Linked DNA regions of Celeribacter indicus. Each later gene encodes a partner of the first gene's protein in a complex. Links are inferred from orthologs where the notes say so. Each region holds a gene or a part of one and is shown on either strand. Other genes may lie near its edges.

The links. The genes of interacting proteins can lie anywhere in the genome.
Region 2: the proteins of scpA (region 1) and meaB are in contact, whole or in part, in a crystal structure (PDB 8DPB), measured with the Methylorubrum extorquens proteins. The link is inferred for Celeribacter indicus from one-to-one orthologs. Residues at the interface, in SOR27001.1 of Methylorubrum extorquens: Glu577, Glu578, Asn579, Asp580, Gly581, Arg582, Arg583, Arg585, His596, Ala604, Ser605, Ala608, Asp609, Gly611, Phe612, Asp613, Val614, Asp615, Ile616, Gly617, Pro618, Leu619, Glu625, Arg628, Gln629, Val631, Glu632, Asn633, Asp634, Glu661; in SOR26638.1 of Methylorubrum extorquens: Arg20, Ala21, Ala24, Arg25, Thr28, Ser32, Arg33, Arg34, His37, Thr98, Gly99, Gly100, Ser101, Ile102, Leu103, Lys106, Thr107, Ala110, Ala113, Ile114, Asp115, Arg116, Ala118, Phe119, Ile120, Arg121, Pro122, Pro124.

The regions. Positions count from the first base shown.
Region 1 is NZ_CP004393.1:3,437,092-3,444,517, forward strand. Bases 1,901-4,818 are described here. They hold scpA (methylmalonyl-CoA mutase), read right to left. Parts: upstream 4,463-4,818; coding sequence 2,339-4,462; downstream 1,901-2,338. Other genes in these bases: nhaA (Na+/H+ antiporter NhaA), read left to right, coding at 1,901-2,175; P73_RS16985 (DUF4174 domain-containing protein), read left to right, coding at 4,570-4,818. Also shown: P73_RS16965 (GNAT family N-acetyltransferase), read right to left, coding at 1-195; P73_RS16970 (VOC family protein), read right to left, coding at 192-812; more of nhaA, read left to right, coding at 949-1,900; more of P73_RS16985, read left to right, coding at 4,819-5,001; P73_RS16990 (DUF6492 family protein), read right to left, coding at 5,005-6,039; P73_RS16995 (acetyl-CoA carboxylase biotin carboxylase subunit), read right to left, coding at 6,079-7,426. UniProt on the Escherichia coli protein: Catalyzes the interconversion of succinyl-CoA and methylmalonyl-CoA. Could be part of a pathway that converts succinate to propionate.
Region 2 is NZ_CP004393.1:855,801-861,578, forward strand. What follows is about bases 1,351-4,340. They hold meaB (methylmalonyl Co-A mutase-associated GTPase MeaB), read left to right. Parts: upstream 1,351-2,348; coding sequence 2,349-3,332; downstream 3,333-4,340. Other genes in these bases: hrpB (ATP-dependent helicase HrpB), read right to left, coding at 1,351-2,217; rpmB (50S ribosomal protein L28), read left to right, coding at 3,638-3,928; P73_RS24270 (hypothetical protein), read left to right, coding at 4,051-4,340. In the rest of the region: more of hrpB, read right to left, coding at 1-1,350; more of P73_RS24270, read left to right, coding at 4,341-4,398; P73_RS04395 (copper chaperone PCu(A)C), read left to right, coding at 4,439-4,906; P73_RS04400 (2OG-Fe(II) oxygenase), read left to right, coding at 5,054-5,605. UniProt on the Escherichia coli protein: Binds and hydrolyzes GTP. Likely functions as a G-protein chaperone that assists AdoCbl cofactor delivery to the methylmalonyl-CoA mutase (MCM) ScpA and reactivation of the enzyme during catalysis.

The DNA.
Region 1 (7,426 bases):
CTCGCCGGCGAGCTCCGCGACATAGAAGGCGCGGCCGCGCGCCAGCCGGTCGGAGATCATCGCGATCCAGTCCGCCTCGCTGCGCTCCTCGGAGGAGAAGGAGGCGGTCGTCTCCGCGATGACCGGCGCCATGATCGCCCGGAGCGCAGGCGCGTCTCCGGCGGTCGCGACGCGAAGGTAGGTGTGAACGGTCATGTGATCCAGATCTCCCCTGACGCTGTGCCGATCTCGGCCATGAGACCCGGCCGGTCCGCTTGGACGATGCGAACATTCTCCATGGCCGAGACGAAAGGCGCAAGGGCCTCCCGCAGCGCCCCGGCCTCCGGGTGGGCGATCTTCAGGCGGCGCAGGCGCAGACCCTGGTCGGGCAGCGTCCGGGCCGGCCGGCCGGAATGCCATTCGATGAGCGCGGGAAAGCAATTGTCGAAGGGCAGCACCCCGCTTTCCGGCACGACCATGCGCCAGGCGAACTCGCCGCGCCGGAAGGAGAGGATGCGGCCGACGTCGGCGGGCGCGCGCTTCCAGGCCTCCTCCAGATCGTCGCAGGCCACGACCCAGCCGGTGAACCGCGGCGGACCGCCGAAATTGTCGAGATCGAACCATCGCGCCCCCGCCGGGCGCGGCGCCGCGGGATCGGGGGCGATCACCTCGAGGCAGGCGTCGGGCGCGAGCGCCGCGAGCCGCGCCTCGGTTCCCATCTCGGCATGCTTTCCCACGGGGCCGAAGCGGATGTCGAGCAGCGCCTCCACGGCGTCGCATCCATGCTCCAGGTCGGAGGCGGATATCACCAGATGATCAATACGATAGCTCATGCCGCATCCCTTTGCGCCGGCGCTAAATTTAACGCTAACATCACCGCGGTATTCCATTGAATCCCGAAAACGTGACCCCATGTCTTGATGACGCACCCTGCATCCACACTCAACCAAGAAAGAACAGTAAAAGACAATGCTCCTGCGCCGACTGGAAAACTTCTTCGACAGCGACGCCTCGGGAGGCATCGTTCTCATGGTCTCCGCAATCGCGGCCATGTTCGTTGCCAACTCCTCGCTTTATCCCTTTTATGACGCGAGCCTGTCGTCCTACCTCGCCGTGACCCTTGGGGGCGGAGGACTCGAAAAACCATTGATCCTCTGGATCAACGACGGCCTGATGGCCGTCTTCTTTTTGCTCGTGGGCCTCGAGCTCAAACGCGAACTGCTCGAGGGCAAGCTCAAGAACCCGCGCGACGTCGTGCTGCCCGGCATGGCGGCGGTCGGCGGCATGGCCATGCCCGCGCTCGTCTATTTCCTGCTCAATTTCGGAACGCCCGAAACCCATTCCGGCTGGGCGATCCCCGCGGCCACCGACATCGCCTTCGCGCTCGGCATCCTCGCGCTCGTCGGCGACCGGGTGCCCTCCTCGCTGAAGGTCTTCCTGCTGACGCTGGCGATCCTCGACGACCTCGGCGCGATCCTGATCATCGCCTTCTTCTACACCGCCGAGCTGCATCTCGACTACCTGTTCCTCGCGGCGATCCCGCTCGTGATCATGTATTTCATGAACCGGGCCGGCATTCACCGGATCGCGCCGATCATCCTGCTTGGCACCGTGCTCTGGGTGCTCGTGCTGAAATCGGGCGTCCATGCCACGCTCGCGGGCGTGGTGACGGCCTTCTTCATCCCGCTCAAGGACCGTTACGGGAAATCCCCGCTCCACGGGCTCGAACACGCGCTCTCCCCCTATGTGTTCTTCCTGATCGTGCCGGTCTTCGCCTTTGCCAATGCCGGCGTGGTGCTCACCGGCGTGACGCTTGCGGATGTGTTCTCCCCGCTGCCGCTCGGCATCGCGCTCGGCCTCATCCTCGGCAAGCAGATCGGCGTGATGGGCGTGACCTGGCTGCTGGTGAAGTTCGGCATCGCGAAAAAGCCCTATGGCGCGACCTGGCTGCATATCTACGGCGTCGCCGCGCTGGCGGGGATCGGCTTCACCATGTCGCTCTTCATCGGCGGGCTCAGCTTCGTCGACGCGTTCCACATGAACGAGGTGCGCATCGGGGTGCTGTCGGGCTCGGTGATTTCCGCCGTCATCGGCTACGCGGTGCTGAGGCTCGCCCCCGCCGCGCCCACGGCGCACAAGGCGGAGGACGAGGAGACGGAGATCCTGCCCTCCGCAGATCCGCGCCCGGCGCAATAGCGCCGCCTCGCCACGCATCGCAAGAGGGGCCGGACGCGCTGTCCGGCCCCTTTCCTTTTGTCCCCGCGCACGCAGCGGTCCCCAACGGACGCGACGGGACAACGCCCCCGCACCGAAAAGGCCGGGCACGCGGGCCCGGCCCTGTCGGTGACATGCCCGCGGCTCACGCCGTCCCGATGAGATCGAGGATCTGCCGCGCCGCCGCCGGGATGTTCGTGCCCGGCCCGAAGATCGCCTTCACCCCGGCCTTGTAGAGGAATTCGTAATCCTGCTGCGGGATCACCCCGCCGCAGATCACGATGATGTCCCCGGCCCCCTGCGCCTTCAGCGCCTCGATGAGTTTCGGCGCAAGCGTCTTGTGCCCCGCCGCCTGGGAGGAAATGCCGACGATATGCACGTCGTTGTCGATCGCGTCCTGCGCGGCCTCCTCCGGCGTCTGGAACAGCGGCCCCACATCGACGTCGAAACCGATGTCGGCAAAGGCGGTCGCGATCACCTTCGCGCCGCGGTCGTGCCCGTCCTGCCCCATCTTGACGACGAGCATCCGCGGCCGGCGGCCCTCCCGCTCGGCAAAGGCCTCCACGTCCCGCTGGATCTGCGCGAACCCCTCGTCGCCCTCATAGGCCGCCCCGTAGACGCCCGCGAGCGTCTTCACCTCGGCGCGGTGCCGTCCGAACGCCTTTTCCATGGCCATCGAAATCTCCCCGACTGTGGCACGGGCGCGGGCGGCCTCGACCGCCAGCGCAAGGAGATTGCCCTCGCCCGATTTCGCCGCCGCTTCGAGTGCTGCAAGGGTTTCTTCGACCCTGGCGGCATCACGGCTGGCCTTGATCCTGTCGAGGCGGGCGATCTGGCTGTTGCGCACGGCCACGTTGTCCACGTCGAGAATGTCGATCGGATCTTCCTTGTCCTTGCGGTACTTGTTGACGCCGACGATCACCTCTTCGCCGCGGTCGATCTGCGCCTGGCGCCGCGCCGCCGTCTCCTCGATCCGCAGCTTGGGCATGCCGGAGTTGACGGCCTTCGTCATGCCGCCCATCGCCTCGATCTCCTCCATCAGCGCCCAGGCCTTCCCGGCGAGCTCGGCGGTGAGGCTCTCGACGTAATAGGAGCCCGCGAGCGGATCGACGACATGGGTGATGCCGGTTTCCTCCTGGAGGATGAGCTGGGTGTTGCGCGCGATCCGGGCGGAGAATTCCGTGGGCAGGGCGATGGCCTCGTCGAGCGCGTTGGTGTGCAGCGACTGCGTCCCGCCGAGCGCGGCCGACATCGCCTCATAGGCGGTGCGGATGACGTTGTTGTAGGGGTCCTGCTCCTGCAAGGAGACGCCCGAGGTCTGGCAATGGGTGCGCAGCATCTTCGACTTGTCGAGCTTCGGCGCGAATTCCTCCATCACCCGGCTCCACAACAGCCGCGCGGCGCGCAGCTTCGCCGCCTCCATGAAGAAATTCATCCCGATCGCGAAGAAGAAGGACAGCCGCCCCGCGAACTTGTCCACATCCATGCCCGCCCTGATCGCGGTGCGCACATATTCGCGCCCGTCCGCCAGGGTAAAGGCCAGCTCCTGCACGAGGTTCGCCCCCGCCTCCTGCATGTGATAGCCGGAGATCGAGATCGAGTTGAACTTCGGCATCTCGTTGCTGGTGTATTCGATGATGTCCGCGATGATCCGCATCGAGGGTTCGGGCGGATAGATATAGGTGTTGCGGACCATGAACTCCTTGAGGATGTCGTTCTGGATGGTGCCGGAGAGCACGGATCTGTCATGCCCCTGCTCCTCGCCCACCACGATGAAGCTGGCGAGCACGGGGATCACCGCGCCGTTCATCGTCATCGACACCGACACCTGGTCGAGCGGGATGCCGTCGAACAGGATCTTCATGTCCTCGACGCTGTCGATCGCCACGCCCGCCTTGCCCACGTCGCCCACCACGCGCGGATGGTCGCTGTCATAGCCGCGGTGCGTGGCCAGGTCGAAGGCCACCGACACGCCCTGCTGGCCGGCCGCGAGCGCCTTGCGGTAGAAGGCGTTCGATTCCTCCGCCGTGGAAAACCCGGCATATTGCCGGATCGTCCAGGGACGGCCGGCATACATCGTCGCCTTCACCCCCCGCGTGAAGGGCGCGACCCCCGGCGTGTTGCCGAGATGGCTCAGCCCCGCGAGATCATCCTCGGCGTAGAGCGGCTTGACCCTGATGCCTTCGAGCGTGTCCCAGTCGAGGCTCTCGAGCGGCTTGCCCCGCAGCTCCTTCGTCGCGAGCTCTTCCCATTTTGTCCTGTCCGTCATGCCACGGCTCCTCTCCTTTGGCGGCCCGCGACGCAGCGGCGCGGGCGGGACCTTCAGCTTGGTTTGGCGCTCTCCCGGTCCTATATTGAGGACAGCCAGGAGATCCGATGAAAAACCTCTGTTCCGCGGCGCTCGCCGCGCTTCTCTTGATCACTTCGTCGCCCGCCGTCGCGCAGGAGGCAGAGCTCGTGATCGAAACCGCCGACGACGTCGTGCTGTCGGAGTTCAAATGGACCAACCGCGTGCTCGTCGTCTTCGCCGACAGTCCGCTCGATCCGAATTTCAGCGAGCAGATCGCGCTGCTGACCGCCCGCCCCCTGCCCCTCGTCGCGCGCGACGTGGTCGTGCTCACCGACACCGATCCCGACACGCCCTCGGAGGTGCGCAGGACGCTGCGCCCGCGCGGCTTCGCCCTCGTGCTTGTGGACAAGGACGGGCGCGTGATGCTGCGCAAGCCCGACGCCTGGGACGTGCGCGAGATCAGCCGCGCCATCGACAAGACACCGCTCAGGCAACAGGAGATCCGCGAGGGATTGTGAAGCTCACGCAGCAAGCAGGTCCTCCATCTCTTCCGGGCGCGACAGCAGTCCGAGCGCGCAGAGCCAGTCGGCAAAACCCGCCCTCTCCTCCGGCGTCAGCGTGAAGAAATTCCTCCGGTGCAGCGACATGAGGGCGAAATCGCCCGATTGCGCCGTCTCGATCGCCCCGCCGAGCGTGGTGCCGCCCTCCACGCGCAGCACCGGCGGCGTGTCACGCGGCGCGAAGCGGTCGCTCCAGCCGGGCCGGCCGCCCCCCATCGCCACGAACAGCAGCATGAATTCCGTGGCATTCTCGCTGCGCCGGGCGAAGAAGCATTCGAGACAGCCGAGCTTTCCCGCGATCAACTCCACCGCCCGCGCCATCTCCTCCCGCCGGTGCACGACCGGCGTCAGGGCCGGCGGAATGGGAATGCCCTCCGGCAATGTCTGCCCGAGCTTCGCGGCGGAGGCATGGGCCCAGAGGTGCATCTTCGGCGAGGGATCGGAAACCTCGACGCGCGGCCGCCCCTCCGGGTCCACGAACTCCGAGGCATCGGTCGGCCGGATGAAGAAATTCTTCGCATCGAGGATGACGACATGGCTGCCGCTCGCCTCTTCCACGGCCAGAAGCTTGAACGCCTGCTGCATGAGCCAGCCATTGTTGCGCGCCCAGCCGTACACCGCGCGCGGCCGCCCCAGACCCCGGTCGCGCCAGTGCCGCCAGGCACAGCGCGGCCCCGCGACCCAGGCCCGCTCGAGCGCGGCAGGCACCCCCTGCGGCCTCCGCCGCAGCAGGGAGGAGCCCGGAACGATCCGCACCTTCTCCGCAAGTGGCCCCCAGTCCGGGCGCAGCGGCTCGATCGCCGCCCGGCAGGCCGCCTCGTCCTCGTCGTTGAGGACGACGAGGATCGAGTTGACCGAGGCCGGATCGAGAAACCGCGCCATGGAGCGCGCCTGGAGCCGCAGCATCTGCGCCTCCGGCCGGAAGATGACCGTCACGAAATCGAGCGCGACGGCGCCTTGCGCAGCGGCGGCGCCCTGCGGGTCCGTTCCGGCCATGGTCGTCTCCTGTGTACCGAGCCGCGTCATCGTCCCTCCCTACTCGAACTCCATGATCACGTCGTCGACGGCCAGGCTGTCGCCGGGACCGGCGTTGATCTTCGTGACGATGCCCTTGCGCTCGGCGCGCAGGATGTTCTCCATCTTCATCGCCTCGACGGTGCAGAGCGCCTGGCCTTCCTGCACCTCCTGCCCCTCTTCCACATCGACCTTCACGATCAGCCCCGGCATCGGGCAGAGCAGGAGCTTCGACGTGTCGGGCGGCAGCTTTTCGATCATGTGCTTCGACAGCTCGGCGGCGCGCGGCGAGCGCACGTAGACCTTCAGGTCGGCGCCCCGGCTGCGGATGCGGAACCCGCCCGGCACCTTGCCGACCTTGAGCGTGAGCGTGCTCTGCTCGCCCGCCTCCTCCATGTCGATCACCGCGAGCGTGTCGCCCGGCCTCCAGACGGAGGTGCAGCGCATGACGCGCGCGCCGAGGGTCACGGTCGAGCCCTGCTTGTCGGCGTCGATCGTCAGCGGGAAATCCTGCCCGCCGATCTGCACGACCCACTCGTTCGCCACCACGCGCTCGTGATTGTCCATCCGGCCGGAGACGCGGGCGCGCCGGATCTCGGCCACGCGATACATCGCGGCGGAGGCGGCCGCCACACGTTCGAGAACCTCCTGCGGCAGGTCCGCGCCCGCGAACCCCTCGGGATATTCCTCCGCGATGAAGGCCGTGGTGACATCGCCCGAGACGAAGCGCGGATGGTCCATCACCGCCGACAGGAACGGCAGGTTGTGCCCGATCCCCTCGACCTCGAAGGCGTCGAGCGCGTTGCGCATGTTCTCGATGGCCGAGGCGCGGTCCCGCCCCCAGGTGCAGAGCTTCGCGATCATCGGGTCGTAATACATGGAGATCTCGCCGCCCTCGTAGACCCCCGTGTCGTTGCGCACGATATCGGTCTCCGTGACGATCTCCGCCGGCGGGCGATAGCGCGACAGCCGTCCGATGGAGGGCAGGAAGTTGCGGTAGGGGTCTTCGGCATAGAGGCGGCTCTCGATGGCCCAGCCGTTGATCTTCACATCGTCCTGGGTGAGCGTGAGCTTCTCGCCATTGGCCACGCGGATCATCTGCTCCACGAGGTCGATGCCGGTGATCAGCTCGGTGACCGGGTGCTCGACCTGGAGGCGGGTGTTCATCTCGAGGAAGTAGAAATTCCTGTCCCCGTCCACGATGAATTCCACCGTACCCGCCGAGGTATAGCCCACCGCCTTCGCCAGCGCGACGGCCTGCTCGCCCATCGCCTTGCGCGTCGCTGCATCGAGGAAGGGCGACGGCGCCTCCTCGATCACCTTCTGGTTGCGGCGCTGGATCGAGCATTCGCGCTCATTGAGCCAGAGC
Region 2 (5,778 bases), 2.6 Mb from region 1 along the record:
GCGGTTCGGGCCGACGGTCGGATGGACGGTGGTGCCGAAGAACTCCTGCAACCGCCCCGTCACTTCCGGGTCGGCGCCCGAATAGTCGATCGGCAGCTTCCGCCCCACCGGGCTTTCGAACTGCGCCGGCACCTCCCGGTCGAGCCGCTGCATCCGGTCCCAGTCGAGCATCGCCCGCAGCGCCCCGGTGATGTCGAGCGCGCGCAGCTGCGCCTCTGTCCGCGCGCCCCCGAGGTAGGGCAGGAGCCAGTCCTCGAGAGTGTCGAGCAGCACCTCCTCGCGCATGTCGGGATACCCCTCTCCCATCAGGCGCACCCGCGCCGCGAACCGCCGGGCGGCATCGCTCCAGGGCAGGCCGATCTGCCGCAGCCCCTCGAGCGCGCCGCGCGCCATCGCCTCCGCCGGCGCGTCCTTCCACTGACGGTCGTCGAGCACCAGCGCGCCGAACATCTCCTGCCGCCGCGCCACGACGCGCTTTTCGCGCCTGTCCCAGCGACAGATTTCGTGCCAGGCGATCTGCGCGCCGAAGAGCCCGCGCAGCTCCGCCTCGCTGATCTCGACCGCCTGCCGGATCCGCGCCTCCCGCGGCGCCCCGTCCGTGTCGGTCACGACGATGAGCCGCGCGCCCGCGAGCGCATCCTCCTCCGCCATCACCGCGCCCTTGCCGCCGGAGAGCACATAGCGCGGCTGGTCGCCCCTGCGCCTGAGCCCGACCCGGTCGGGATAGGCCAGCGCCGCCATTTCCCCGAGGCTCATCGGCGGCGCCTCGCGAAGCCCCTGCCGCAGCCGCTTCGCCTCCTGCTTCACCCGCGCGATCACCCCGCGATCCGCATTCCCCGGCTCCCGCAGCGCCCGCATCCGCAGCGACAGATCCACGCCCGCACCGCGCAGGGGATCGCGTTCGTTCAAGAGCGCGGCCAGTTCTGCCGCCTGAATCCCGGCAATTTGCAGCATATGTGCAAGCCGCGGATGGAGCGGAAGACCCGCGAGCGCCTTGCCATGCGCCGTGATCCGGCCCTCGCGATCGAGCGCGCCGAGACCTTCGAGCAGCGCCCGCGCCTCCGAAAGCGGACCCGCGGGCGGCGGTGTCAGAAAGGACAGCTCCGCCTCCGACGCGCCCCAGAGCGCCAGTTCGAGCGCGAGGCCGGTCAGGTCCGCCGTCTCGATCTCCGCCGGCGCGAAGGCGGGCAGGGCGCCCTCCTCGCCCTTCGTCCAGAGCCGGTAGCACACCCCCTCGGCGACGCGCCCGGCGCGCCCGCGCCGCTGTTCCGCCTCGGCCCTGGAGACGCGCTCGGTCACGAGGCGCGACATGCCGGAGCCCGGATCGAACCGCGCCCGCCGCGCCCGGCCCCCATCGACCACGATCCGCACGTCCTCGATGGTCAGCGAGGTCTCCGCGATGGCGGTGGCGAGCACGACCTTGCGCCCCGTCGCCGCGGGCGCGATGGCCGCCCGCTGCTCGGCAAAGGGCATCGCGCCGAACAGCGGCCGGATCGCGCAGTCCTCCGGCACACGCCCGCGCAACAGCGCCTCGACCCGCCGGATCTCCCCCTCGCCGGGAAGGAAGACGAGCGCCGATCCCGGCTCCGCCCGCACCGCCTCCGCCACCAGATCCGCGACGGCCTCCTCGAAGCGCCGCGCCTTCGCGACCGGCGTCTCGCGCCAGCGGGTCTCCACCGGATAGGCGCGGCCTTCGGACCGCAGGACGGGCGCATCGTCGAGCAGGGCCGCGACGGGCCCGGCATCGAGCGTCGCGGACATCACCACCAGCGCCAGATCCTCGCGCAGCGCCTGCCGCGCCTCGATGGCGAGCGCGAGGCCGAGATCGGCGTTGAGGCTGCGTTCGTGGAATTCGTCAAAGATCAGCGCCCCGATTCCGGTCAGTTCCGGGTCGGATTGCAGCATTCGTGTCAGTATGCCCTCGGTCACCACCTCGATGCGCGTCGCCGTCCCGACCTTCGCCTCGCCGCGCATCCGGTAGCCGACGGTCTCCCCCGCGCGCTCCCCGAGCGTCTCCGCCATCCGCTCTGCCGCCGACCGCGCGGCAAGGCGGCGCGGTTCGAGCATGACGATCCGTCCGCTCACCGCGGGCAGCAGCGCCAGCGGCACGCGCGTCGTCTTCCCCGCCCCCGGCGGGGCCACGAGCACCGCCCGGCCCTCCGCCCGCACGGCGGCGACCAGCTCTTCCAACACCTCGTCGATCGGCAGCCTGTCCATGCCGCCCTTATCGGCCATCGCGCCGCGGGAGGAAAGCGCCGTCTCGCGCCGCCGGGACATCCCGCCTCACTGGACAGCCGGCCGCGAAACGTGCAAGTCAGAGGCCGACGAGATGAGCAGAGAGGCCCGTCATGGAGATCACGGAGCTTGCCCGGCAGGTCATCGCCGGCAATCGCCGCGCGCTCGCCCGCGCGATCACCCTTGTGGAAAGCGTCCGGTCCGACCACCGCGAACAGGCCACCGCGCTCATGGAGGAGATCGGCAGATCGGGGCGCCAGGCCCTCCGCCTCGGGCTGTCGGGAACGCCCGGCGTGGGCAAGTCGACCTTCATCGAAAGTTTCGGCATGATGCTCATCCGCGAGGGGCTGAAGGTGGCGGTGCTCGCCGTCGATCCCTCCTCCTCGCGCTCCGGCGGGTCCATCCTGGGCGACAAGACCCGGATGGAGTATCTGTCGCGGGAAAAGAATGCCTTCATCCGGCCCTCGCCCTCGCGCTCCGAACTCGGCGGCGTCGCCCGGCGCACGCGGGAGGCGGTGGCGCTCTGCGAGGCGGCGGGATACGATCTCATCCTGATCGAGACGGTGGGCGTCGGCCAGTCGGAGACCGTCGTGGCCGAAATGTCGGACGTCTTCCTGCTGCTGCTCGCGCCCGCGGGCGGCGACGAGTTGCAGGGCGTGAAGCGCGGGATCATGGAAATGGCCGACATCATCCTCGTGAACAAGGCCGACGGCGATCTCAAGGCCGCGGCGCAGCGCACCCGCGCCGATTACGCCGGCGCGCTGCGTCTCCTGCGCAAGCGGCCGCAGGATCCCGAAGGCTTCCCCAAGGCGATGACCGTCTCCGCGCTGGAGGAGAAGGGTCTCGCGACCGCCTGGCAGGAAATGCAGGCGCTCGTCGCCTGGCGGCGCGAGAACGGGTTCTTCGACCGGCGCCGGGCGGAGCAGGCGGAATACTGGTTCGGCCAGGAAATCCGCTACGGGCTTCTGGGACAGCTCGAACGGGAGCCCTACAAATCGCTCATCGGCACGCTCGCCGCAAAGGTCGCGGCGGGAGAGAGCACGCCGGGCAACGCGGCGGCCGAGGTGCTCCGGGCGCTCAGGCAGGACGCTGGCTGAACGCCGGCGACGGCATGGGTCGGGACGCGCCCCGTCGACAGGCCGCGATTGTCAGCTGACAATTGGGCGACCGGGCTTGACGATTCTCCCGCGATCCACTATGCACCGCGAACTGAATTTCGGGCGCCGCTCTCGGGTGGTGTCTTTCTCCGTTGAATTCGGGCCTCTTTCGGGTCTGACGGGTCACTTCGGACTTGCGTCCGGCCGGCACCCGCGCCATATGAAGCGCCGATCCAGACGGAAACCTGAGTCCATGAATTCGCGGGGGCGTTCGGCGCTTTCGCCAGTGAAACGAGGAAAAGCCCATGTCGCGTCGTTGCGAACTGACCGGTAAAGGCCCGATGACTGGCAACAATGTCAGCCACGCCAACAACAAAACCCGCCGCCGTTTCCTTCCGAACCTCAACGATGTGACGCTGATTTCGGATACCCTCGGCCGCTCCTTCAAGCTGCGGATCTCCGCCGCGGCCCTGCGCTCCGTCGACCACCGCGGCGGCCTCGACGCCTTCCTCGCGAAGGCCCGTGACGAGGAACTCTCCGCGAACGCGCTGAAGATCAAGAAAGAGATCGCGAAGGCCCAGACGGCCGCCGCCTGATCCTTTCGGACCGGATGACATCGCAAGACCCCGTGAGGCGCGCCTCGCGGGGTCTTGTCATTCTGCCGCAGCCTCGCCGCGCGCCCTTGCCAAGATACGCGCCAGGCGGCACTCTCCGCGGCATGCGCCGCTCGCCCCCGATACATGCCGGCCTCGTCGCCCTTCTCCTGATCGTCACGTCGCAGTCCATGGCCGTGGCGCGCGGGACGATGCGCGATCCCGCGGGGGCGATGATCCTGTGCACGGGCAGCGGCCCGACCATGGTCTATGTCGACGAGAGCGGCAGGCCGATGGGACCGCGGCATATCTGCCCGGAGGCGGCGCTCTCGATCCTTGCGGGGACGGGCGTGGCCTTCGTCCTCGCGCCGCCGGCCCAGGGGCTCCTCCGCTTCGTCGCGCCGGTGCAACAGCCCGTCTTCCGATCCGCGCGCGCGCCGGCCGCGCAGGCCCGCGATCCTCCTTCGGCGTGAACGCTTCCTTCACTGCACAGATACACCAAAGGATGATCCAATGCTGAAAACCACCCTTCTCGCGGGGCTCTCCGCGCTTGCCCTCGCGGCCCCCGCCCTGGCCGATATCACCATTTCCGACGCCTATGCCCGCTCCGCCGGGGCGATGGCCAAGACCGGCGCCGCCTTCTTCACCATCGGCAACGACGGGGATGCGCCGGACCGGCTCGTCGCCGCGCATTCCGAGGTCGCCAGGGTCACGGAATTGCACACCCACAAGGACATGGGCGACGGCGTGGTAAAGATGATGCCTGTCCCCGAAGGATTCGAGGTGCCGGCCCACGGCACCCATGCCCTCGCCCGCGGCGGCGACCATGTGATGTTCATGGGGCTCGACGGCCCCCTGGAACAGGGCGACACCGTCACCGTGACCCTCACCTTCGAGACGGCGGGCGACATCACCGTCGAGATCCCCGTCGACCTCGAGCGCGGCGCCGGGGAGGCGATGCCGCAGCATCACGACCACTGAGGCAAGCATCCGCCACCGCATCGGGGCGTCCCCGCCGGGGGCGCCTTTTTTCTTGCGCGAGGCGCGTATTCGGATAAAGGAAGCGGCACCCGGCCCGTCGGTTTTTGCGCGTGCCGGGCAGGTCCATGACAACCGAAGAGCCGTTTCATGCTGAGCGTCCATGCCTTCGAGGCGGCGTTTTCGCCCGCCGAATGCGATGCCATCGTCGCCCTGGCCCGGCAAGAGGAGCTTGCCGACGCCGGGCTCGTGAAGAACCGCTCCGACCACGGCCTGCGGCGCGCCGATCTCGCCTGGCTCGACGAGCGCGAGGGCGGCGGCTGGATCATGGAGCGGATCATGCGCCTCGTGGCGGAGGCTAACCGCAGCCATTTCGATTTCGCCCTGACCGAATTCGGCGAAAGCCCGCAGGTCGCGCGCTACGGCGCCGAACGGGCGGGACATTTCGCGTGGCATTCCGACATCGGCGAGGGCGCGCTCGCCTCCCGGCGCAAGCTCACCCTGGTCGTGCAGCTCTCCGACCCGTCGGACTACGAGGGCGGCGCGCTCGAATTGCAGCCGGACAGCCATATCCGCACCGCCGACCGCGCCCGCGGTTCCGCCGTGCTCTTTCCCTCCTTCGTGCTCCACCGCGTGACACCGGTCACCGCCGGGGAGCGATTCTCCCTCTCCACATGGGTGCATGGGCCCGCCTTCCGCTGAGATGAGTATTTTTTCAGCAAAGGAAACCGGATTGCGCCCCGGCCGCCGGTTCATGGTGCAGTGACGTCACCGGAAGGGTTTTCGGCCACACGGGCCGGGGCGTCTCCTTCGCTGGCGGTCATCGGCGCTCCCGCCTGTACCGCCTGCCGAGCCTATACCGGAATGTCCTGACA